3 regions of the Burkholderia sp. NLJ2 genome follow, and region 2 is predicted to be linked to each of the others. Evidence: predicted binding sites of a transcription regulator. Region 2 holds the regulator's gene; each other region holds the start of a gene.

Region 1 (7,559 bases), 900 kb from region 2:
CGCCGTTACCGCGACCCGATCATCTGCTCGGGACGCACCCACGCATCGAATTCCGCGTCGGTCAGGTAGCCGAGCGCGAGCGCGGCGGCCTTCAGCGTCGTGCCTTCCTTGTGCGCCTTTTTCGCGATCTGCGCGGACTTGTCGTAGCCGATATGCGGATTGAGCGCCGTCACGAGCATCAGCGATTCGTTCAGCAGCAGGTCGATGCGCGCACGGTTCGGCTCGATGCCCACCGCGCAGTGGTCGTTGAAGCTCTGCGCGCCGTCGGCGAGCAGCCGCACCGATTGCAGCACGTTGTGCGCGATCATCGGCCGGAACACGTTCAGCTCGAAATTGCCGCTCGCGCCGCCGACGTTGACCGCGACGTCGTTGCCGAACACCTGGCAGCACAGCATCGTCACGGCCTCCGACTGCGTCGGGTTCACCTTGCCCGGCATGATCGAGCTGCCCGGCTCGTTCTCCGGAATCGACAGCTCGCCGAGCCCGCAGCGCGGCCCGCTCGCGAGCCAGCGGACATCGTTCGCGATCTTCATCAGGCCGGCCGCGACGGTCTTCAGCGCGCCGTGCGCGAACACCAGCGCGTCGGCCGCCGCCATCACCTCGAACTTGCTCGGTGCCGTCACGAACGGCAGCTTCGCCAGCCGGCCGATTTCGTCGGCGACGCGCACCGCGAACTCCGGATGCGCATTCAGCCCCGTGCCGACCGCAGTGCCGCCGAGCGCGAGTTCGTACAGGTGCGGCAGTGCCGATTCGACGTGACGGACACTCTGGTCGAGTTGCGCGACGTAGCCGGAAAACTCCTGGCCGAGCGTGAGCGGTGTCGCGTCCTGCAGGTGCGTGCGGCCGATCTTCACGATGTCGGCGAACGCCTTCGATTTCGCGTCGAGCGTCGCGCGCAGCGTGCGCAGCGCCGGCAGCAGGTGGTTGACGATCGCGTATGCGGCCGCGACGTGCATCGCGGTCGGGAACACGTCGTTCGACGACTGGCCGCGGTTCACGTCGTCGTTCGGATGAACCTTGCGCGCTTCGCCGCGTTCGCCGCCCATCAGCTCGCTCGCGCGGTTCGCGATCACCTCGTTGAGGTTCATGTTGGTCTGCGTGCCGGAGCCCGTCTGCCAGACGGCGAGCGGGAATTCGCGCGGATGCTTGCCGGCGATGATCTCGTCGGCCGCGTCGATGATCGCGCGCGCCTTGTCGTCGGCCAGCACGCCGAGCGACTGGTTCACGGCTGCCGCGGCGCGCTTGACGATCGCCAGCGCGTGGATCAGCTCGGGCGACTGCTTCTCCGTCGAGATCCGGAAATTCTGCAGCGAGCGCTCGGTCTGTGCGCCCCAGAGCCGGTCAGCCGGCACGGCGATCTCGCCGAACGTGTCGCGTTCCATCCGAACTGCTTCGTTCATGATGCACTCCTCTTGGAAAGGGGGAAGGCCGCGCAATGCGCGGCGTCGGGCGTATCGTGAGGCAGTCGCGCCGCTCGCGCGGCGTCTTCGGGACTTCGGGTCTTCAACCGACAAGCATAGCGCCCGCCGCGATTTCGTGTCGTGTCGCGCTCAGTGCCGCGCCGCGATGAGCGACGCGGTCTTCAGATGAAAGCGCCACGCCATCAGCGCGGCGACGCTCGCGAGGCCGGCCGCGAGCCCCCACCACAGGCCGCGCGCGCCGAGGCCCGCATGGAACGCGAACCAGTAGCCGGTCGGGAAGCCGATGCCCCAGTAGCCGAAGGTCGCGGCAAGCATCGGGATGCGCGTGTCCTTCAGGCCGCGCAGCGCGCCCGACGCGACGGTCTGCATCCCGTCGACGATCTGGAATACCGCTGCGATGCCGAGCAGCGACGCGGCGAGAGACACTGTGGCCGCGTTGGCCGGATCGTCGAGGTGAAGGTACAGGCCGACGATCGTGTGCGGCGCGACGATCATCACGACGCCCGACAGCGACATGAACGCGACGCCGAGCGCGAGCGCGACGAAGCCCGCATGCCGCGCGGCGACGGGCGAGCCCGCGCCGACCCAGTAGCCGACCCGGACGTTGGCGGCCTGGCCGATCGCGAGCGGCACCATGAACGACACCGACGCGACGTTCAGCGCGATCTGGTGTGCGGCGAGCGACGTCGCGCCGAGCACGCCGACCGTGAGGCCGGTGCCGAGGAACAGCGTCGATTCGACCCCGTACGTGATCGCGACCGGCCAGCCGATGCCGATCAGTTCGCCCATCACGGGCAGCATCGGGCGTGCCGCGGTCACGAAATGGCGGAAGCGCTGCCGGCCGTGCAGCAGCCAGATCAGCGCGAGCGCGGTGAGCCAGATCGTGATCGTCGTCGCGACCGCCGAACCGAGAAAGCCGAGGCGCGGCAGCCCGAATGCGCCGTGGATCAGCCCGTAGTTCAGCACGCCGTTGACGCCGACACCGCCGATCGACACCCACAGCAGCCGCCGTGCGGCGCCGATCGCTGGCAGGAACGCGCGCATCAGCCCGACGCCGATCAGGCTGCCGAGCGCCGCGAAGCGCAGGATGCCCGTGTATTCGCCGACGTGATGCGCGAGCAGCGGCGGCTCGTGGAACATCAGCAGGATCGGTTCGGCCAGCGACAGCGCGACGATCGCCGGAATCGCGAGCAGCACGGACAGCGCGAAGCCCGTCCAGTAGATGTGCGGCACGCGGTCCTCGGCCTGGGCGCCGCGCGCATGCGCGACGCTCACGCTGACCGACGACAGCACGCCTTGCAGAATCGTGACGATGACGAAGAAGAAGTTCGCGCCGAGACCGCCGGCCGCGAGCGAATCGGGGCCGAGCGAGCCGAGCAGCACCGTGTCGGTGACGCTCATCGCCATCTGTGAAAGTTGCGCGATCGCGAGCGGTGCGGCGAGGCGTGCAGTATCGGCGGCGTGACTGGACAGGGACGGCGGTGCGGCGGCCGTCCGCGTGAGACCGGAATGCGACATGGAATGGGCGCTCGCGCGGGTTCGGGCCCGCGCTGTCTGTATTTATTTTGAGAGACAGCTAGCTTACGGCTTTATTCGTACGGTGTCGAACGCGAGCGCCGATGGCCATGTCGCGGACAGGGGAACGGTCCAGGGCCCGTTATTAGCGCGAACAGGCGCTAGGCCTCGCGCACCGCGATGCGCGTGTCGCCGAGCAGCACGACTTGGCCCGCGCGGATCTTGCAGGTCTTGCGAAGCTCGACCGCGCCGTCGACTTTCACTGCGCCGGACGCGACGATCAGCTTCGCGGTGCCGCCGCTGTCCGCGAGGCCGGTGATCTTGAGAAGGTTGTGCAGCTCGACGTATTCGCCGGTCAGCGTGAAATCCAGATTGGGCATGACGAAGAAGGTGCGCAATGCGCGGGAGGAATCGCCCCGCATCATACGGCACCGCGGGCCGGCGCGCGAGCGCGGGCGGTCGCGGCATGCAGTTGTTAAGGACTGTGAGCGATTCGTCAGCAAATGAAACGGTGGGTAACAGTCTGAGAGATTCGAGAACCGGACGTGCGGGCCGCGGGTCTTTTGTCGTACCTGCTGCGTGTTGCGGCGGGGGACGCGACGGACCGCATCGCTGCGGTCCGCGCCCACAACTTCTTGAGGAGGATGGTCATGTCCAAGATTCGTACGATGCTGATCGGTGCCGCGCTGACGGCGTTCGCCACTTCGGCCGCGTTTGCCCAGACGGGCACGGCGGTGCAGGGCGCGGCAGGTACCGGCGTGCAGGCGCAGACCCCGGCGGCGGGTGTCGGCGCGGGCGTGCAGGGCAGCGCCGGCGCGAATGCGTCCGGCAATGCGGTCGGCGGAGCAACCGATGCGGTCGGCGCGGCAGCCGACGGCGCGAAGGATACGGCGTCGTCGGCCGTCCACTCGGCCAAGAAGCACACGAAGCACGCCGCGAAGTCGGCCAAGAGCCATGTCGGCTCGGCCAAGGCGAAGGCCGGCGAAGCGACCGAAGGCGGCGCATCGGTCGGCGTGGAGGGCGGTGCATCGGCCCAGGGCACCACGCAGTAAGCGGTGCCCGGCGCCGCGCGACGCTCGCCCCGGACGGCGTGTCGTGACGGTGGCCGTCCGGCGGCCCGGTTCGCTTCGTGCGAACCGGGCCGTTTTCATGGGTTCATGCTGTCAGCAGGTCAGGCGCGCGGTCACGGCCGGCGCTGTCCCTGGCCTTGTCCCTGGCCCTGTGCGGGGCGCGCCGCGGCCGGCGTGAACACGCCGCGCAGCCACACGGCGAGCCGCGCGAAGACGTCGTACGGCTCTTCGACGAAGATCTCCGGTTTCAGCAGCCGCAGGTATTCCATGATCTGCTGCGCTTCCTGCTTCTGGAACGAGCCGTGTGCGAGCCCGAGCCGCAGCAGCCCGCGCAGTTCGCCGAGCTTGTCGCGCGCGGTGCTGCCGACGCTCATCTCGCATGCGAGCTTGGCCTCGTAGATTCGTTGCCGCAGCGATTCCGCGAGCCGCCACGCGGGCGTCTGCATCAGTTCCTCGAGCGCCTGGATGTCCTGGGCCGCACCCTTGATCTGCGACGCGAGCGGGTCGATCAGCGACGGGTCGGCCTGCGCTTCGGCAACGATCGCCTTCGCCCAGTCGCGGCACGCCTTCGCGAGTTCGTCGGGCGTCCATTCGGAGCGCGATGCAAAGCCGAAGCCGAATTCGCCGGCCTGCCGCATCAGGATCGCGACGACGTCCGGAAATTCCTTGTCGAGCGTGCGCTTTGCCCACGCGTACTGGCCGCCCTGCAGCATCCGCTGCACCGCGTGCTCGGTCAGCGGCATCATGTTGTCGAGCAGCTTCGCGCGCAGGAAATCCTCGAACGACGGCGTTGCGAACTGCGGGTCGAGTTTCAGCGACACGCGGACGAACGCGTCGTAGTCCTTGCGCAGGGACTCGAGCGTGTCGTCTTTGAGGGAAAGGGTGATCTGGCCCATGAATCGTCTCGATGGCGGCCCGCGCAAGCCGACGGCCGGCACGGCGCACCGGTGCGGGCGCAGCGTCGACTGACCGGTGCGCGCCGAGGCCGGTGGCGGGTCTTCATCCTCTATATCGGCGCGCCGGGCGGAAACTTGAGCGCGCGTGGCGGAGCGTCCGCTCAGGCGGGCAGCCAGTGTGGCAGCACGATCCCTTGCCAGAAAAAGAACACCGCGAGCCCTGCCGCGATCGTCACGAGCGGGCGGCGGGTCGCCGCCGACACGAGCACGGCGGCGAGCGCGCCGACGAGCTGCGGATTGTGCCAGGTCAGCTCGGCCGTGCCGCCATGCGGCGACACGGTCATCGGCACGATGATCGCGGTCAGCACAGTGACTGGCACGAAGCCGAGCGCGGTTCGCACCAGGGGCGGGAAGGTCAGCCGTTCGCCGAACAGGAACAGCGTCGTGCGGATCGCGTACGTGATGACGGCCATCCCGAGGATCAGCAGTGCGTAGCTCACGATGCGGCCTCCGTACGCGAGCCGGCGCGCGCGCGCTCGTGCAGCAGCGTGAGCGCGACGCCGATCGCGACGCCGGCGGCGACCGCGCCGAGCAGCCCGAGCTTGTACGGCCAGCCCTGCCAGAAGTACGCGAGCGTGCCGGCCGTCGCGGCCGCCGCGAAATAGCGCAGCGTGCCGAGCTGCGGGACGACGATCGCGATGAAGGTCGCCGCCATCGCGAAATCGAGGCCGAGCGACTGCAGGCCCGGGAACGCCGCGCCGAAGCCGATGCCCGCGAGCGTCCAGACTTGCCAGTTCAGGTACATCGCGAGCCCGGAGCCGAAGAAGTAGTGGGGGCCGATTGCACCGGGCGGGAAGTGCCGGTAGTGCGCATAGGCGACCGCGAACACCTCGTCGGTCATCAGCGCGCCGAGCGTGGCGCGCCAGCGCAGCGGCAGGTGCGCGACATAGGGCGCGAGCGTCGCGCTGTACAGCAGGTGGCGCAGGTTCACGATCAGCGTCGTCGCGAGTACGACCACAAAGCTCGCGCTGCCCGCGATCAGGCCGAGCGCGATGAACTGTGCCGAGCCCGCGAACACGGCGAGCGACATCAGCGCGCCGTGCCACGCGGCGAGCGGGCCGCCGCCGACGAGCGTGCCGAAAATCACGCCGAACGGCGCCGCGCCGATCATCATCGGGATCGTGTCGCGCGCGCCGTCGAGCCATTCGTTGAGCGGGCGGCGAGGGGGCGATGCGGGTGTCGGGTTCAAAGCGTGCTCCTCCATGATCTGGAGGATAGCGGGCCGGTGGTTTGCGGGCTTGTATGTTCTTGCGGTCGCCGGGGCGGGGCGAATGCATGGGCGCTTGCCCGCAGGGCGGCAAGCGATGGCCGGAACCGTGACCGGGAAACCGCGTGTCAGCTCGCCTGCCAGCGCCCGGGCGGCACGCCGAACATTCGTTTGAAATGCCGCGTGAAGTGGCTCTGGTCGACGAAGCCGCTGGCCGCGGCGACGTCGGCGACGGGCACGCCCGCGCGCAGCGGCGCCAGCGCGCGCTGCAATCGCAACTGGTTGCGCCATGCATGCGGCGGCATGCCGGTCGTACGGGTGAACAGGCGCGCCGCGTGGAATGACGACAGGCCGGCTGCTTGCGCGACTTCGTCGAGCGTCACCGTGCACGTGAGATCGGCGGCGAGCCGCTCGCGCATCGCGTCGACACGCGGTTCGTCCGCCGCGAGCGGCGCCGGTCGCGGCAGCGCGTCGGCATGACGCACGATCAGCGTCGACAGCGCGTCGAGCATCGCCGTTTCGGCGGCGAGCGGATCGTAGATGCGCGGTGCGCCGGCCGCCGGATCGCCGGTCGGCTGCCCGCGCGCATGCGAGGACAGTGCGCGCTCGCTGCCGGCTTCCATCATCCGGTGTGCCAGTGCGAGCCGGGCCGCGAGGTCGGCGTCGCGAATCACGTCGGGGGCAAACCACGGTGCGTCCTGCGGGCGGCCGGCGATCGCACTGGTGAGTTCGCGGATGAATTCGACCGGCAGGTAGCTGACGCGATAGCACCAGCCTTCGTCGGCCGCGCGCGAGCCCGTATGCACTTCGCCGGGATTGATCACGGGCACGGTGCCCGTTTCGGCGACGTAGCCGCTGCCGCGATAGGTGAAGCGTTCCGCGCCTTCGAGAATCACGGGAATCGTGTACGCGTCGTGCCAGTGGGGCGCGAACGTGTGGTCGCGATAGGTGGCCGTGACGAGATCCGCGTCCGGCAGCAGCGGTGTGCGCCAGTAGCGTGCGGCGTCTGGGAGGCGGGTGGCGGACATGATCGGGCGAGGGATCGGTCGAACCGACAGTGTATCGCTCGCGCGCCCGGCGGGTGCGGGCTTTACTTGACCGGAATCGTCGTGCCGGCCGGCATCGGCACCGCGGTGACGGCGTTCTTCGGGCTGCCGCTGACGATGCGGTCGCTGTAGGTCAGGTAGACCAGCGTATTGCGCTTCTTGTCGACTACGCGCACGACGTGCAGCGTCTTGAAGATGAACGACATGCGCTCGCTGAACACGTCGGTCTGCTGCTTGAGCGGTTCCTTGAAACTGATCGTGCCGACCTGCCGGCATGCGATCGACGCTTCGCTCGGATCCTCGGCGACGCCGAGCGAGCCCTTGATGCCGCCCGTGCGTGCGCG
Region 2 (7,559 bases):
GCAGGCGCGCGACCTTTTCATCGAGATGCTTCGGCAGCACGTACACCTTGTTCTCGTACTCGGCGCCGCGCACGAACAGCTCGATCTGCGCGAGCGTCTGGTTCGCGAACGAGTTCGACATCACGAACGACGGGTGGCCGGTCGCGCAGCCGAGGTTCACGAGGCGGCCTTCCGCCAGCAGGATCACGCGCTTGCCGTCCGGGAAGATGATGTGGTCGACCTGCGGCTTGATGTTTTCCCACTCGTACTGGCGGGTCGACGCGACGTCGATTTCCGAGTCGAAGTGGCCGATATTGCAGACGATTGCGTTGTGGCGCATCGCCTTCATGTGATCGTGGCCGATCACGTGGAAGTTGCCGGTGGCCGTCACGAAGATGTCGGCCTTGTCGGCCGCGTATTCCATCGTCACGACGCGGTAGCCTTCCATCGCCGCCTGCAGCGCGCAGATCGGATCGATTTCGGTCACCCACACGGTCGCGCCAAGGCCGCGCAGCGACTGCGCGCAGCCCTTGCCCACGTCGCCGTAGCCGGCGACGACCGCGACCTTGCCCGCGATCATCACGTCGGTCGCACGCTTGATGCCGTCGACGAGCGATTCACGGCAGCCGTACAGGTTGTCGAACTTCGACTTCGTGACCGAATCGTTCACGTTGAACGCCGGGAACGGCAGGCGGCCGTCCTTTTCCATCTGGTACAGGCGGTGCACGCCGGTCGTGGTTTCTTCGGTCACGCCCTTGATGTGCGCGAGACGCGTCGAGTACCAGGTCGCGTCGATGTCGAGGTGCTTCGCGATCGACTTGTACAGCGCGACTTCTTCCTCGTTGGTCGGCTTCGCGATCACCGAACGGTCCTTCTCGGCCTTCGCGCCGAGGATCAGCAGCAGCGTTGCGTCGCCGCCGTCGTCCAGGATCATGTTCGCGAATTCGCCGTTCGGCCATTCGAAGATGCGGTGCGAGAATTCCCAGTATTCGTCGAGCGATTCGCCCTTGAATGCGAACACCGGCGTGCCGGCTTCGACGATCGCGGCCGCGGCGTGGTCCTGCGTCGAGAAGATGTTGCACGATGCCCAACGGACGTCCGCGCCGAGCGCCTTCAGCGTCTCGATCAGCACGCCGGTCTGGATCGTCATGTGCAGCGAACCTGCGATGCGCGCGCCCTTCAGCGGCTGCTGCGCCTTGTATTCGTCGCGGATTTGCACGAGGCCCGGCATTTCGGTCTCGGCGATGTTCAGTTCCTTGCGGCCCCAGCCGGCCAGCGCCATGTCGGCGACGACGTAATCCTTGGAAGCTTGCGAATCGATAATGGCGTTCATCACGCCCTCCTTTCTAAAAAAGTTCTAGATTGGTGACGTGAGCGCCGTTCAGGAAGCGGGGCCGGCGCGACGGTCGCGAAACGCGCGCCGCACGGCTGCTTGGTGAAGCCTTCCGAGCCTGGCGGACGCAGGATGGTCCGTCGCAACGCTCCTCGGAAAACGGGAGGGATTGTAGCAAATCGGCGCGCAAAATGCGCAAGCGGACGAAGCGCGCGGCGTCGGCGCGCGTTGTCGTCGAGAAAGGGTCAGGACTCCGCGCCGACCCACGCCTGTTCGCGCAGCCGCGCGCGCAGGCGCGCGACGGCCTGGCTGTGCAGCTGGCACACGCGCGATTCGCTCACTTCGAGCACCGCGCCGATCTCGCGCAGATTCAGACCCCGTTCGTAGTACAGCGACATCAGCAGCTTCTCGCGCTCCGGCAGCCGCTCGATCGCCTCGACGAGCGCCTCGCGCAGGTGCTCGTCGAGCAGCGACGACAGCGGATCGGCGTGATCGACGCGATAGCGGTCGAGGAACGGCTCGTCGTCGGCCGCGCGGTCGAAATCCTCGTAATAGATGAGCTGGCTGCCGTGCAGGTCCTGCAGCATCCCCTGGTATTCGTCGAGCGGCATGTTCAGGTGCTGCGCGATCTCGGTCTCGCTCGCCGAGCGGCCGAGATGCTGCTCGACCTGGTGCACCGCGTGCTCGACCTCGCGCGACGTCTTGCGCAGGCTGCGCGGCAGCCAGTCGTTGCTGCGCAATTCGTCGAGCATCGCGCCGCGGATGCGCTGCGTCGCGTAGGTCTCGAACTGCGCGCCCTGGTCTTCCTTGTAGCGGCCGGCCGCGTCCATCAGGCCGATCATGCCGGCCTGGATCAGGTCGTCGAGGTCGACGCTCGCCGGCATCTTCGCGACGAGCTGCAGCCCGAGGCGACGCACGAGCGGCGCATATTGCGCGAGCACGTCGGACTGGGACATCTTTCCTTGAGCGTTGTACATCATGGCTCTCTCCTTCCGGTAGCGCTCACGCGGCGTGTGCCGCGCCCGCCTCATACGACGGCTTGCCGCCCGCATGGACGGCGCGGCCCGCGCCCGAACGCGGGCGCATCGGCCAGTACAGCAGGTCGGCGGCAATCTGCCGGTAGTCGCGTGCGGCCGACGACGACGGGAACGCGTCGACCACCACATGCGTCAGCTCGCGCGCGTGCTCGACGAGCGGATCGGCACTCACGCAGCCCGCGTCGGCGATCGACACCGTCAGGTAGCGGCTCGCGACGCCCGCGAGGTTGTCGAAGGCCGTCTTCGCGTCCGCATGGCTGCCGACGTGATTGGTCAGCACGCGGAACTGCGCGAACGCATGCGCGAAATGCAGCCGCTTCATGCACGCGTACGCCTCGGTGATCGCCTGCGCGGCCACCCGCGTGACGACCAGCACGTCGTGCGCTTCGCGCGCGAGCGCCGAGAACGAGCCGTCGGCGCCGAGCTGCGCGTCGACGAGGACGATGTCGGCCGGGCCGTCGATGAAGTCGCTCAGTTGCGCGTCGCTGTAGCCGGCCCGCGCGAGCCGCGCGGCCGCGCACAGGCCGAAGCCGGCAGTCACCCGCGTGCGTTCGCCGTCGCGCAGCCACGCGCCCGCGAGCGTCGCGCTGGCCGAATGCACGTCGGCGCGCTCGTCGACGACGAGCACATCCTTGCCGAGCGACGCGAGCGCCGCCGCCAGGTTTACGATGGTGGACGTGCAACCGACACCCGCCGGCCCGCCCGTCACCGCGACGATGCGCGACGCGCGCCCGGCCAGCAGGCGCCTCAGCCCTTCGGCCTGATCGATGATTTGTTTATCCAAATCGCACCTCGTGCAGCTCGGCAGTGGAACGTGCGGTCAGGGCGGAAAGCAGCGTCGGCATGTCTTCGTCTTGCGGCACGAAGGGCGAGCCGTCGCGCGGCACACAAAATGCGCTCTTCAGCAGGAATTTGGTCGATGCGACATACAGGTTCTCCGGCACCTTCTGGCCGGTCGACACGTAGTGGATCGGCAGCTTGTAGCGGATCACCGTGTCGAGCACGCCGCCGAGGTGGGTCGCCTCGTCGAGCTTCGTGAGGATGCAGCCGGCCAGGTCCGGATGCTCGCCCGCGCTGCGGTACGCCTGCACGACCTCGTTGAGGGTGTCGCCGTGGCTCGTCGCGTTGAGCAGCAGCAGGCGCTGCACCGGCGCGTTCGCGCCGTGCAGCATCGCGATCTGGTCGGACACCGCGCGGTCGCGCTGGCTCATGCCGATCGTGTCGATCAGCACGATGTGCTTGTTGCGCAGCTCGGACAGCGCGAGCGCGAGATCGCCCGCATCCTTCACCGCGTGCACCGGCACGCCGAGGATCTTGCCGAAGATGCGCAGCTGCTCGTGGCCGCCGATCCGGTAGCTGTCGGTGGTCAGCAGCGCGACCTTGCTCGCGCCGAAGCGCATCACGCAGCGCGCGGCCAGCTTCGCGGTGGTGGTCGTCTTGCCGACGCCGGTCGGCCCCATCAGCGCGAACACGCCGCCGCGCTCCATCAGCGCGTCCTCGCTGTCGAGCACCGGCAGGTTCGCCGCGAGCACCGACTGCGCCCATTCGGCGGCTTGTTCGAAGGTCTGCGTGCCGTCGCCGGACGGCAGGTTGTCGACCAGCATCCGCACGAGCTGCGCGGAAAGACCGGCCGCGAACAGGTGCTTCGTCAGCGCGCCATGCACGGCGCTGCGACGCTGGCGGTCGTGCCACATCAGGCTGTCGAACTGCTCTTCCATCATGCCGCGCAGTTCGCCAAGTTCCTGCATCACCGTATCGTTGACGATCCGCTCGATGCGCGACTTCACCGCATCGGCCACCGCGGCGGCCGAGTCGGCGGACAGGCGCGTGCGCTCCGAGGCTTTCGCCGCGTTCACGGCGCTCGTGTCGGGCATGCGCGGCGCGGCTGCCGGCATCCGGCGTTCGGCATCGCGCACGATGTCGCGTGCCCAGTCGGGCGACGGCGCACTCGCGGCGCCCTGCGGTGCGGGCGCGCCGGCTTGCGGTGCGGCAGGCGTCGCCTGCGCACGCGCGATCAGCGCGTCGCGCTGCTGCGTCAGGCGCTTCGCGTGCTCGACAAGCCACGGTGCGGGTTCGGAAGTCGGGGCCGGCCATCCGGCGGCCGGCGCTCCGGGGGCCGGCCAACCGGTCGCGGGCGAACCGGCAACGGGCATCCCGGTGGCCGGTGCGGCGCTCGACGGCGAACCCGCAGCCTGGGCATCCGCATCGATCGTCGAAGGTTGCGCCGCCGTTTCATCCGCTTCGGCGCTGGCGCCGAACACGGACGAGAACACGTCCGGCAGCCCGCCTTCGCCCGCCGCATACGGATTGACGCTCGGGCGCGCGAACGTGGCGCCCGGGCGCGACACGATGCCCGGCACCGCGGCGGCCGGCACGGATTCCGGCACGCGCGGCGCGGCGATCCGCGGCCGTGCGGCGGCCGGCGGCGTCACCGCGGCGAGGTCCGAATCGGCGAGTGCGACGATTTCGACGCTGCCGTCATCGAGCGTGCGGTTCGACAGTACGACCGCGTCGGCACCCAGCGCCTCGCGCACGAGACGAAGCGCGTCGCGGCTCGTTGCGCCGGTGAATTTGCGAATGTTCAAGCGGAACCCCCGATGACGTTAACGACTTTGATCGTGCGTGTGTCCGGCACTTCGGCATACGACAGCACTTTCAATTGCGGCAGGCTGCGGCGCAGGAAACGCGCGAGCATCGCGCGCAGCGCGTGCTGCACCAGCAGCACGGGCGGCAGCCCGAGATTCTGTTGACGCAGCATCGCTTGTTGCGTGCCGGTCAGAAGGTTGTGCGCGAGGCCGGGTTCGAGGCCCGGGTTCGCGCCGGTGGCGAGCGCCTGCGACAGCACGCGCTCGAGATTCGAGTCGAGGCCCATCACCTGCATCTCGCCCGCGCCCGGATACCACTGCTGCGTGATCGCACGGCCGAGCGAGAGCCGCACCGCGGCGGTGATCTCGAACGCGTCGCCGCGGCCCGCATGTTCGGACACGGCCTCGAGGATCGTGCGCATGTCGCGGATCGGCACGCCTTCCTCGAGCAGGTTCTGCAGCACCTTCTGCAGCGTCGTCAGCGAGATCGTCTTCGGCACGAGGTCCTCGACGAGCGACGGCGCGTCCTTGCCGGTGCGCTCGACGAGCGCCTGCACTTCCTGGCGGCCAAGCAGCTCGGCCGCGTGCTGGACGACGAGATGGTTCAGGTGCGTCGCGACGACCGTGCTCGCGTCGACCACCGTGTAGCCGTACACCTGCGCCTGTTCGCGCAGCGCGATGTCGATCCACACGGCCGGCAGCCCGAACGCGGGATCCTGCGTCAGGGCGCCCGGCAGCGCGGCCGTCACCTGGCCGGGGTTGATCGCGAGCCACTGGCCCGGGAACACTTCGCCGACGCCGATCTCGACGCCCTTCAGCGCGATCCGGTACGCGTTCGGCCGCAGTTCGAGGTTGTCGCGGATATGGATCACCGGCGGCAGGAAGCCGATTTCCTGCGCGAATTTCTTGCGGATGCTCTTGATGCGCTTGAGCAGCTCGCCGTCGCTGTTCTTGTCGACGAGCGGGATCAGCCGGTAGCCGACTTCGAGGCCGAGCGGGTCGATCAGCTGCACGTCGTCCCAGGTCGCTTCGTGGCTGTCGGACGGCAGCACGGCGGGCGGCGCGATGTCGGTCACGTCGCCGGCCGCCTTGCGGGCCGCCGCGCGCTTCGTCTGCGTGCGGGCCAGCCAGATCGCGCCGCCGCCGAGCGCGAGGAACGCGAAGTGCGGCATCCCCGGGATCAGCCCCATGATCACGATGATCACGCCGGTGATCGTCAGCACGCGCGGGTTCGTGAACAACTGGCCGGTGATCTGCGTGCCGATGTCCTCGTCGGTCGCGACGCGCGACACGATCACGCCGGCCGCGGTCGAGATCACGAGCGACGGGATCTGCGCGACGAGGCCGTCGCCGATCGTCAGCAGCGTGTAGTTCGTGCCGGCCGCCGCGAAGCTCATGTCGTGCTGCACCATCCCGACGATCAGCCCGCCGATCACGTTGATCGCCATGATGATCAGGCCGGCGATCGCGTCGCCGCGCACGAACTTCGACGCGCCGTCCATCGACCCGTAGAACTCGGCTTCCTGCGACACGGCCAGGCGGCGCTTGCGCGCCTGTTCCTCGTTGATGAGGCCGGCGTTCAGGTCGGCGTCGATCGCCATCTGCTTGCCAGGCATCGCGTCGAGCGTGAAGCGTGCGGACACTTCGGCGATCCGCCCCGCGCCCTTCGTGATCACCATGAAGTTGATGATCATCAGGATCACGAACACGACGATACCGACCGCGAAGTTGCCGCCGACGAGGAAGTGGCCGAACGCCTCGATCACCTGGCCGGCCGCGTCGGGGCCCGTATGGCCCTCGAGCAGCACGACGCGCGTCGACGCGACGTTCAGCGACAGGCGCAAGAGCGTCGAGAACAGCAGCACGCTCGGGAACGCCGCGAAATCGAGCGGCTTCATCGTGTACATGCTGACGAGCAGCACCATCACCGACAGCGCGATGTTGAACGTGAACAGCAGATCCAGCAGCATCGGCGGCAGCGGCAGGATCATCATCCCCAGGATCATGCAGATCAGGACGGGGCCCGCGAGCGAGCGCAGGTTGGCGCCCGCGAGCAGGTTCGTGCGCTTCGAGAGCAGGCCGGTCGGGGTGCTCATGCCGAGGCTCCTTGCTTGCCTTGCTTGCCGAGCGTGTCTTCGGCTTCCTCGCGTTCATCGTCGGCGGACACCGACGTGCCCTTGTCGAGTTCGGCCGGCACGTCGAGATCGACCGGCACCGCGGGGAACGCGCCGCCTTCCGAACGGAAGCGCTTGAGCTGGTAGACCCACGCGAGCACTTCGGCGACGGCCGAATACAGCGAACCGGGAATCTCGCGTTCGAGTTCGACGTTGTGATACAGCGCACGCGCGAGCGGCGGCGCCTCGAGCAGCGGCACGTTGTGCTCGGCCGCGAGTTCGCGGATGCGCATGGCGACGAGGTTCACGCCCTTCGCGACGACCTTCGGCGCGCGCATGTCGCCGTCCGTGTATTGCAGCGCGACGGCGAAGTGCGTCGGGTTCGTGACGACCACGTCGGCCTTCGGCACGGCCGCCATCATCCGGCGGCGCGCGATCGCGCGCTGCTGCTGGCGGATCCGCCCCTTCACGTGCGGATCGCCTTCGTTCTCGCGATGCTCGCGCTTCACTT
Region 3 (7,559 bases), on a different replicon from region 2:
GGCCGGCAACACGGGCCGCGCGTGGCGCCCGATCCTACAGCACCTGCGGCGCATCGCGCAGCACGGTGCGCAACGCGGTATCGAACGGCGTCGCGTAATCGATCCCGAGTTCGCGCACGCGCGATGCGTCCAGATGGCAATCGTACGGGCGCGGCGTCGCGTCGGCCGGCGTGTCGATCGGCGCGAGCGATGCGTCGATGCCGAGCGCGGCCGCGATCCGCTGCGCGATGTCGTACTTCGTCATCGGCTCCTCGCCCGACCAATGACGGATGCCCGTGACGGACCCGCCCGCGAGATGCCGCAGCGTCAGGTCGCGGATCACGTGCGCGACGTCCGGCGTGTAGGTCGGATAACGAATCGCCCATGCGTCCATGCCGACCGCGTCGGCACCCGGGCGCGCGGAAGCGACGATCGCGGGAACGAGGCTCGTGACGGCCGATTCGCTCCAGTCGGCGATCGGGCCGTAAAGCAACGGCAGGCGCAGCACGCACGAAAGCGGCGACGCGGCGAGCAGTGCTGCCTCGCCTTCCAGCTTCGTGCGGCCGTAGATGTTCAGCGGATTCGGAGTGGCGTCTTCACCGTACGGAGCGGCCTTGCCGTCGAATACGTAATCGGTGGAGATGCCCAGCGTCCATGCGCCATATCGAGCGGCGAGCGCGCCGATGCGAGCCGGGGCGGTGACGTTGATGGCGCGCGCCGCGGCCGGGACGCGTTCGCAGACGTCGGGGCGGCGTTCGGCTGCGCAGAGGATGACGGCGGCCGGCTTGCGGGTTTCGAAGAGGTGTTCGAGGGACGGCTGGTCGAGGGCGTCGAGTCGGGCGATGTTTTCCGGTGGCAGCGCGAGAAGTCTTGCGCCTGCGCTGTGCGGGTTCCGGATGGTCGCGAGCAGCGTCAGCGACGATTCGCAGGCCAGGGACGCGGCAATCGCTCGGCCAAGCAGGCCGGAGGCGCCGATGAGGAGAATGGTCGGGAGTTCGGGCGATGAGGTTCGGCTTGGCATGGGCGGCGATTCGGGTGACGTGGGGAAGCGCGAGGTCGCGTTCGGCGTTCGAGACCTGGTCGTTCGGAGGATAGCGGAAAAGGTACGCACTCTCCGAAACCGCCTCACCCCATCCATCGCCAAAAAAACGAGGCCCGGTGCGCATCCGCGCACCGGGCCCGTCACACCGGACAGAAACTTCGCGCTGCTTTACTTCCGGTCGAACGAATACCGCCCCGGCCCGGTCAGCGCGAGCAACAGCAACCCGCCGATGATGCTCACGTTCTTGTAGAAGTTGATCATCGCCATGTACTGGTCCATTCCCTGCAGCGCCCAGTAGCGATGGCCGATCAGCGCGGTCGCGAGCGTATAGGCGGCGAACACCAGCGCGAGCGGACGCGTATAGAAGCCGATCGCGATCAGCGCGCCGCCGGCCAGCTCGACCGCCACCGCGATCGCGGCCGCCAGCTCGGGCGCCGGGTTCCCCGTCGACGCCATGTACGCGACCGTGCCCGAGAAGCCGCTCAGCTTCTGCCAGCCGAACAGCACGAACAGGATCATCATCAGCACGCGAGCCGCCAGCAGCAGCTCGTCCTTCTTCGACTCCAGCGAAATGTAACGCATAGCAATCACCCTTGAATTGACGGTTTGATGCATCCGCTGCCGATACGCGCCGAATCGGCGAGCCAGGCCGGCAACGAACCACTCCTCGCACGATCGGACAACGGACCGGCCGGCCCGTCGCCGAAGAATCCGCCCGGTCGCGCCGCTCCTGGCGCGCCCCGGATCGGTTCTGGCGAAGCACGGAACGAAGTCTACTGTCTCCTCATGAATCATCAATCCTTCATAAGGCGATTCGCCGTCTCTTATTAGTGGACAATCTGGCGCAACGAGGCCGTTACACAGTGGCTGACGAGGCAGCGCCAACGATTCCCGGTCCCGCTCGATTCAATCCGTTCTCGTGTTTCCGGATCAGGAAAACTGCCGGTTTCTTCCGGTTCACCTTATCCAATCGATATTGTTTTCGCCAATTGACACGTACCAGTCACAACAACGCGTCTCGACAGTTATATAGCGGCACGTTCGACGCGCGACTCAAACGCCGTCGCTTCGGTCCTGAAATTCGACCGCCTTTGCAATCTGCGAACGATCTTTTTTCGAGCAGAGACACATGGCCCGGAAATGCGGATTGGCAAACGAAAACGTTTCACGTGCATGCAGCCTGATGTCGCGTGTGGCGATGGATCGTCTGCCGGACAAGGCTCATGGCTCGACACCGGCCACAAAAAACGCCTGCCCCACGCAGCTGCTTCGCCTGATGTTTAGCGACATGAGCGAAAAATTCCTCATCAAACATTCATGCTTTCAGCAAGTTTTCAATGACAGCAAAAATCCCTGAATAAATACAAATAAAATCATGTGTTTACACTGAAAGATTGCAGACTCTCGCCACGCATTCGCCCGCCCTACTCTCGCTTACAGTTTTCTCAAGAAACATTACAAAAAATTACCAATTAATACCGGTTTAAATATACGATGGCGCACCGATTCGTTCTTACGTTTCCCCGACGCCTCCCGTGAACCCCGGAATGCGTCGCGCGGGAAGCGGCATGCATGCGAATCGCGACGAGGCCACCCGGATCACCGCAAGCGGACTCGACAGCCGTTCGTCACAGGATCGCCATTCAACCGGAGTTCACCCATGCCAACGAACACGCCCGTGAACAGCGGCGCAAACGCGAACAGCCTGATGCAGCAGGCGGCGCAATCGATCATCAACGGCTCGACCGGCAATCCGTCGATGGACGTCGGTACGCTCGTCAAGACGCTGGTGAATGCGAAGACGGCCGGCCGGGCCGCGACGCTTGCCGCGTCGCAAGCGAACGGCAGCACGCGGATTTCCGCCTTCGGCGCACTGTCGTCGGCGCTGGGCGCGCTCGAGGCGGGCCTCACGTCGCTGACGAACGGCGGGCTGCAGTCGACGTTCAACGCCGTCGCGAGCGGCAAGGGCCTGACCGCGACGGCCGGTGCGGGCGCGGTCGCCGGCACCTACACGATCGGCGTCACGCAGGTCGCGACCGCGCAGGCGCTGTCGTCGGCGGGTTTCAACGGGACCAAGGCGCTCGGCACCGGCACGCTGACGCTGTCGCTCGGCAGCCAGTCGTTCAAGGTCGAGGTCGGCAGCACGAACAACACGCTGTCGGGCATCGCGGCCGCGATCAACGCCGCATCGAACAATCCGGGGATCAGCGCGACCGTCATCAACGGCACCGACGGCGCGCACCTCGTGCTCGCGTCGTCGAAGACGGGCGCGGCGAACGCGATCAGCGTCGCGGTCGGCAACGTGGCCAACGACAACGGGCTGTCGAGCCTCGGCGTCACGTCGACGGCCGACACGGCCGGCGGCGCATCGAAGATCGAATCGGCGAACAGCGCGTCCGCGTGGAAGCAGAGCGCCGTCGCACAGGATGCGAAGTTCACGATCAACGGGATCGCGTCGGCCAGCGCGAGCAACGCGGTGTCGGGCGTGCTGACCGGCATCACGCTGAACCTGTCGGCGGCCGCGGTCAGCGCGACCGACACGCAGACGCTGACGGTCAGCACCGACACGAAGTCGCAAGCGGCGACGATCACGAATTTCGTGAACCTGTACAACACGGTCGTCAAGACGATGGGCGCGCTGACGAGCTACACGCAGGGAGCGAACTCGCAAGGCGCGCTGATCGGCGATTCGACGCTGCACACGATCCGCAACTCGCTCGCGTCGATCGTCGCGCGCGGTGTCGACAGCGGCGCCACCGAGAAGGGCAACGGGCACGCGAACCTGCTGTCGATCGGCATCAAGCTCGAGAAGGACGGCACGCTGAACGTCGACAGCGCGAAGCTCGGTGACACGCTGTCCGCGAACCCGACGGCGGTCGCGCGCCTGTTCAACCCGACGAACGGGATCGGCACGCGCCTGACCGAGCAGATCACGCAATTTACGAAGAAGAGCGGAATGATCGACGTGCGCACGACCGCACTGAACGCCGATCTGAAGCGCATCACGCAGCAGCAGTCCGATCTGTCCGACTACGCCGCGCAATTGACGAAGCAGTACCAGGCGCAGTTCACGGCGCTCAACACGCTGATGGCCAAGATGAACTCGAACACGCAGTACCTGACGCGGCTGTTCGGCGGCGCAAACAGCAGCGGCACGCTGGCGAAAAGGTAAACGGCCGGGCATAGCGGCGACCGCTTAGGCGGTTCCCGCGCAACGGTTCGAGCGGTTCGAGCGGTTCGAGCGGTTCGAGCGGTTCGAGCGGTTCGAGCGGTTCGAGCAGTTCGAGCAGTTCGAGCAGTTCGAGCAGTTCGAGCAGTTCGAGCAGTTCGAGCAGTTCGAGCAGTTCGAGCAGTTCGAGCAGTTCGAGCAGTTCGAGCAGTTCGAGCAGTTCGAGCGACCGCGCCGCCGAACCGCGGTGCGTTACGTACCGCCTGGAAGCGCTCACGCGCGGCGGTGTACAAGCGCTTGCGGTTACTTCATCAGGCCACACGATCGCGGCACGCAGCGCGCACGCGGCGTGCCCGATACGCGCGTGCCGTCAGCCCAGCCCCTCGACACGGTCCGCGAACAAATCGATCGCGCGCGACACCTGACGCCCGAAATAGCCGGGCCGCTCGCGCTCGTATGCGCGCAGCAACGTCGTGCATTCGCGCTCGGCCCAGCGCCAGACCGGGCCCTGCTTCGCGAACACCGGATGATCGTGCAACTCGGCCGGCACCGCGTGCTCGTCCTCCCAGCCCCAGAAATACGCCTGGTACGCGCGGGCGAACGGCATCCCCAGATTGTTCGCGACGGTCTCGTCGTGGCGCAGCGTGAAGTCGACGATCTCCTTGCGCACGCGGCCGCCGACGTCGTCGTGGCGCGCTTCGATCCAGCAGTGATAGCGCGCGAGGTGCGACAGATGCCGCGCGGTGCGGCGCCGCTCGCGCGTCGTGCACAGCGCGTACAGGTTGCCGCCGCCGAAATCCATCACTTCGCCGCCCGCGAACGGCCGGTAAGGCTTGCCCGTCAGCAGCGTCAGCACCTGCGCGCCGACGATCGCGTAGTCGGCACACCGCATGTAACCGCTGCGCGTCGTCGCCTCCGATACGCTCCGGTGGACGACCTCGTCGATCACGGCGTGCAGCATGGCATCTACCGGCGCCGCCAGGATCGGTGGCTGGCTAGTCGTCGTCACTGGTTGCATCGGAGGCGAATACGGGTTCAACGGTTCATCGGTAAAAAACGCTCCGCGGTATAATATTACTAATCGTTACAAGAACCGATAGAAGGATTGAGCAAATTTGTGTGCTTTTGTCGTGGGGCGCTGGAGCGTGCCGGACAGGCCGGCGGACGCCACGGAAGCAGTACGCAACGCGGTAGACAGACGTGCGTCGGCACCGCGCTCGCGGATCGCGGGCGATTCGATTTTGTGTGGCGGTGGATGAAGGCCGGACGGCGTGTCGGCCTCGTGTCGGCCTCGTGTCGGCCTCGTGTCGGCCTCGTGTCGGCATTACGCCGCGTTGCGTGACAACGGGCACCGTACCCGTCCCGGCCGCCTGCCATTGCGGCGCGGTCGCGAGCAGGTGGCATCGCCGCCACCTGACGCAATCGGGAATCCCGGTGGTTGTATCGCATTGCGCACCCGGCATGAACGCGGCGCCGGGTTCACACCATCCGGGACGTTGCAGATACACCGTTAACACGGCATCGCGCGACGCGTTCGCAACGCATCGCGCGACATCGATTTTTCTTGCGACAAACCTGCGCGCCTGCCGCACGCTTCTTGATGAAACAATGCGACAGCGACCGCATGCGCGGCACGCCATCCCGTCGCGCGCCGCGTGCTCCACACGGCGCGCCGCATCCGCTATTGCGCAGCGATCCGCCGGCGGAAATGCTCGGTACCGGCCACGATCTTGTCGAGCACCGCGTCGAGCGCCCAGAATCGTTCGCGCACGTCGTAATCGATCGCGCGGCATTTGATCGACCCGAAGGTGCCGATCCGCTGATGGTAGAGCTTCGCGAGCGCCGGGTAGCCCAGCGCTTCCGACACCGCCGACACGACCAGGAACGTCGACAGTTCGTCGGCCAGCGCCGGGTTCGTGTCTCCTTGCGTGCGCAACCACCGGTAGAGATCCGGATGGAAGTTGGTGAATACGCCGTTGAAACCCGCCGACCCTGCCTTCATCGCGTCCCATGCAATCGCGGCGTTCGCGTTCAGGATCTTCAGCGGCGATCCCGCGGCGAGCGCGACCCGCCGCTTCACGGTCTCGAGGTCGCAGCTCACGTCCTTGAGCATCACGAACCGGCCCGTGTCGATGCACGCGCGCAATTCGTCGTCCGACAGGAGCCGCCGGTAAGGCGCCGGGCACTCATACAGGCCGAGCGGCAAATCCGACGGCAGTCGCGCGAGCAGCTTGTGAAGATGGTCGAGCAACGCGGCGCTGCCCTTGCGCTGCGGATCGAGGCGGTTGGTCACGAGCACGACGCCCTGCGCACCCGATTCGGCCGCCGCGCACAGCTCGGCAACCTGCGCGTCGAGATCGTCGCTGATGTGCCCCGATGCGACGACGGGCACGCGCCCGGCCACCCGCTCGACCACGAAACGCGCCAGTTCCGCGCGTTCGGCAAGACTCAGGAACTGCATCTCGCTCGATTGCGCGACCGCGAACAACGCATCCGAGCCGTGCGCCAGATACCATTCGATGAGCCGCTCGAGCCCTGCGTAGTCGATCGCGCCGGCGTCGTCGAACGGCGTCAGCATCACCGGTACGATCCCCTCGATGGTCACGCTCGATTGCTGCTGGTGTTGCATCTGTTTCTCCTTCCTTCAGTGAATACGTGGCAGGCTGCGTGCTTGGTGCCTGTTCACGCTAAGCCGGCAGCGCTCCGGACGCGGCATTCGCGGCCTGCTCCGGAATCGGCTTGCGCACCAGCAGCAGGTAGGCCATCGCGCCGGCAAACGCGATCGCCGCGGCGGTCAGCAGCGCGGGCACGAACGACCACTTCTGCGCAATGATGCCCGTCAGGATCGGCGCGAGCGCACCGCCGATGAAACCGCCGAAATTCTGGATCGCACCGAGCGATGCGACGCGGTTCGGCGGCGCTGCCGCGGTCGCGAGCGCCCACGAACTGGCCGATGCCGCGTTGGCGAGAAAGATCACGACCGAAATGCATGCGAGCGCAACCGCATTGCTCTGCACGAGCGCGGCCGGGATCGTGAATGCGACCATCCCGAGCATCGCGACCACCACCGCATTGCGCCGGCTCACGACCGGCGAACGGCTGCGACGCGTGACCACGTCCGACAGCCACCCGGCGACCAGCGAGCCGACGAACCCGCACAGGAACGGCACCGACGCGGCGAATCCGGTACGGATCAGGCTCATGTGCCGCTCCATCGTCAGGTACCCGGGCAGCCAGGTCAGGTACACCCAGTTCAGGTACACGGAACCGAAAAAGCCGATCAGCATCCCCCAGGTCGTGCCGTGCGAGAACAGGCTGCGCCATTCGCCGAAAGTCAGTTTCGGCGCCGCGACGACGCTTTGCGCATCG

The links. Region 2 encodes FliA, which starts transcription of late flagellar genes. Its sites were predicted from a motif close to CTAAAGTTTNNNNNNNNNNNGCCGNTA; they were not measured.
Region 1: R9B84_RS05475 (DUF4088 family protein) is a predicted target of FliA. The motif match lies at 5,016-5,042, and genes of this name have one in related genera.
Region 3: fliD (flagellar filament capping protein FliD) is a predicted target of FliA. The motif match lies at 2,534-2,560, and genes of this name have one in related genera.

The regions. Positions count from the first base shown of each region.
Region 1 is NZ_CP137808.1:1,176,968-1,184,526, forward strand. It holds gene fumC (class II fumarate hydratase) at 6-1,400, opposite strand; gene norM (multidrug efflux MATE transporter NorM) at 1,551-2,939, opposite strand; gene R9B84_RS05465 (RNA-binding S4 domain-containing protein) at 3,098-3,316, opposite strand; gene R9B84_RS05470 (hypothetical protein) at 3,587-3,988, shown strand; gene R9B84_RS05475 (DUF4088 family protein) at 4,120-4,902, opposite strand; gene R9B84_RS05480 (AzlD domain-containing protein) at 5,064-5,402, opposite strand; gene R9B84_RS05485 (AzlC family ABC transporter permease) at 5,399-6,166, opposite strand; gene R9B84_RS05490 (AraC family transcriptional regulator) at 6,298-7,197, opposite strand; gene R9B84_RS05495 (CreA family protein) at 7,260-7,559, opposite strand, start outside.
Region 2 is NZ_CP137808.1:279,879-287,437, reverse strand. It holds gene ahcY (adenosylhomocysteinase) at 1-1,312, opposite strand, end outside; S-adenosyl-L-homocysteine riboswitch at 1,345-1,472, opposite strand; gene R9B84_RS01220 (RNA polymerase sigma factor FliA) at 1,558-2,292, opposite strand; gene R9B84_RS01215 (flagellar biosynthesis protein FlhG) at 2,315-3,133, opposite strand; gene flhF (flagellar biosynthesis protein FlhF) at 3,126-4,934, opposite strand; gene flhA (flagellar biosynthesis protein FlhA) at 4,931-7,030, opposite strand; gene flhB (flagellar biosynthesis protein FlhB) at 7,027-7,559, opposite strand, start outside.
Region 3 is NZ_CP137809.1:1,102,059-1,109,617, reverse strand. It holds gene R9B84_RS21630 (dTDP-4-dehydrorhamnose reductase family protein) at 35-1,000, opposite strand; gene R9B84_RS21625 (DoxX family protein) at 1,190-1,603, opposite strand; gene R9B84_RS21620 (hypothetical protein) at 2,169-2,378, shown strand; gene fliD (flagellar filament capping protein FliD) at 2,682-4,193, shown strand; gene R9B84_RS21610 (hypothetical protein) at 4,099-4,467, opposite strand; gene R9B84_RS21605 (hypothetical protein) at 4,561-5,208, opposite strand; gene R9B84_RS21600 (dihydrodipicolinate synthase family protein) at 5,872-6,819, opposite strand; gene R9B84_RS21595 (MFS transporter) at 6,878-7,559, opposite strand, start outside.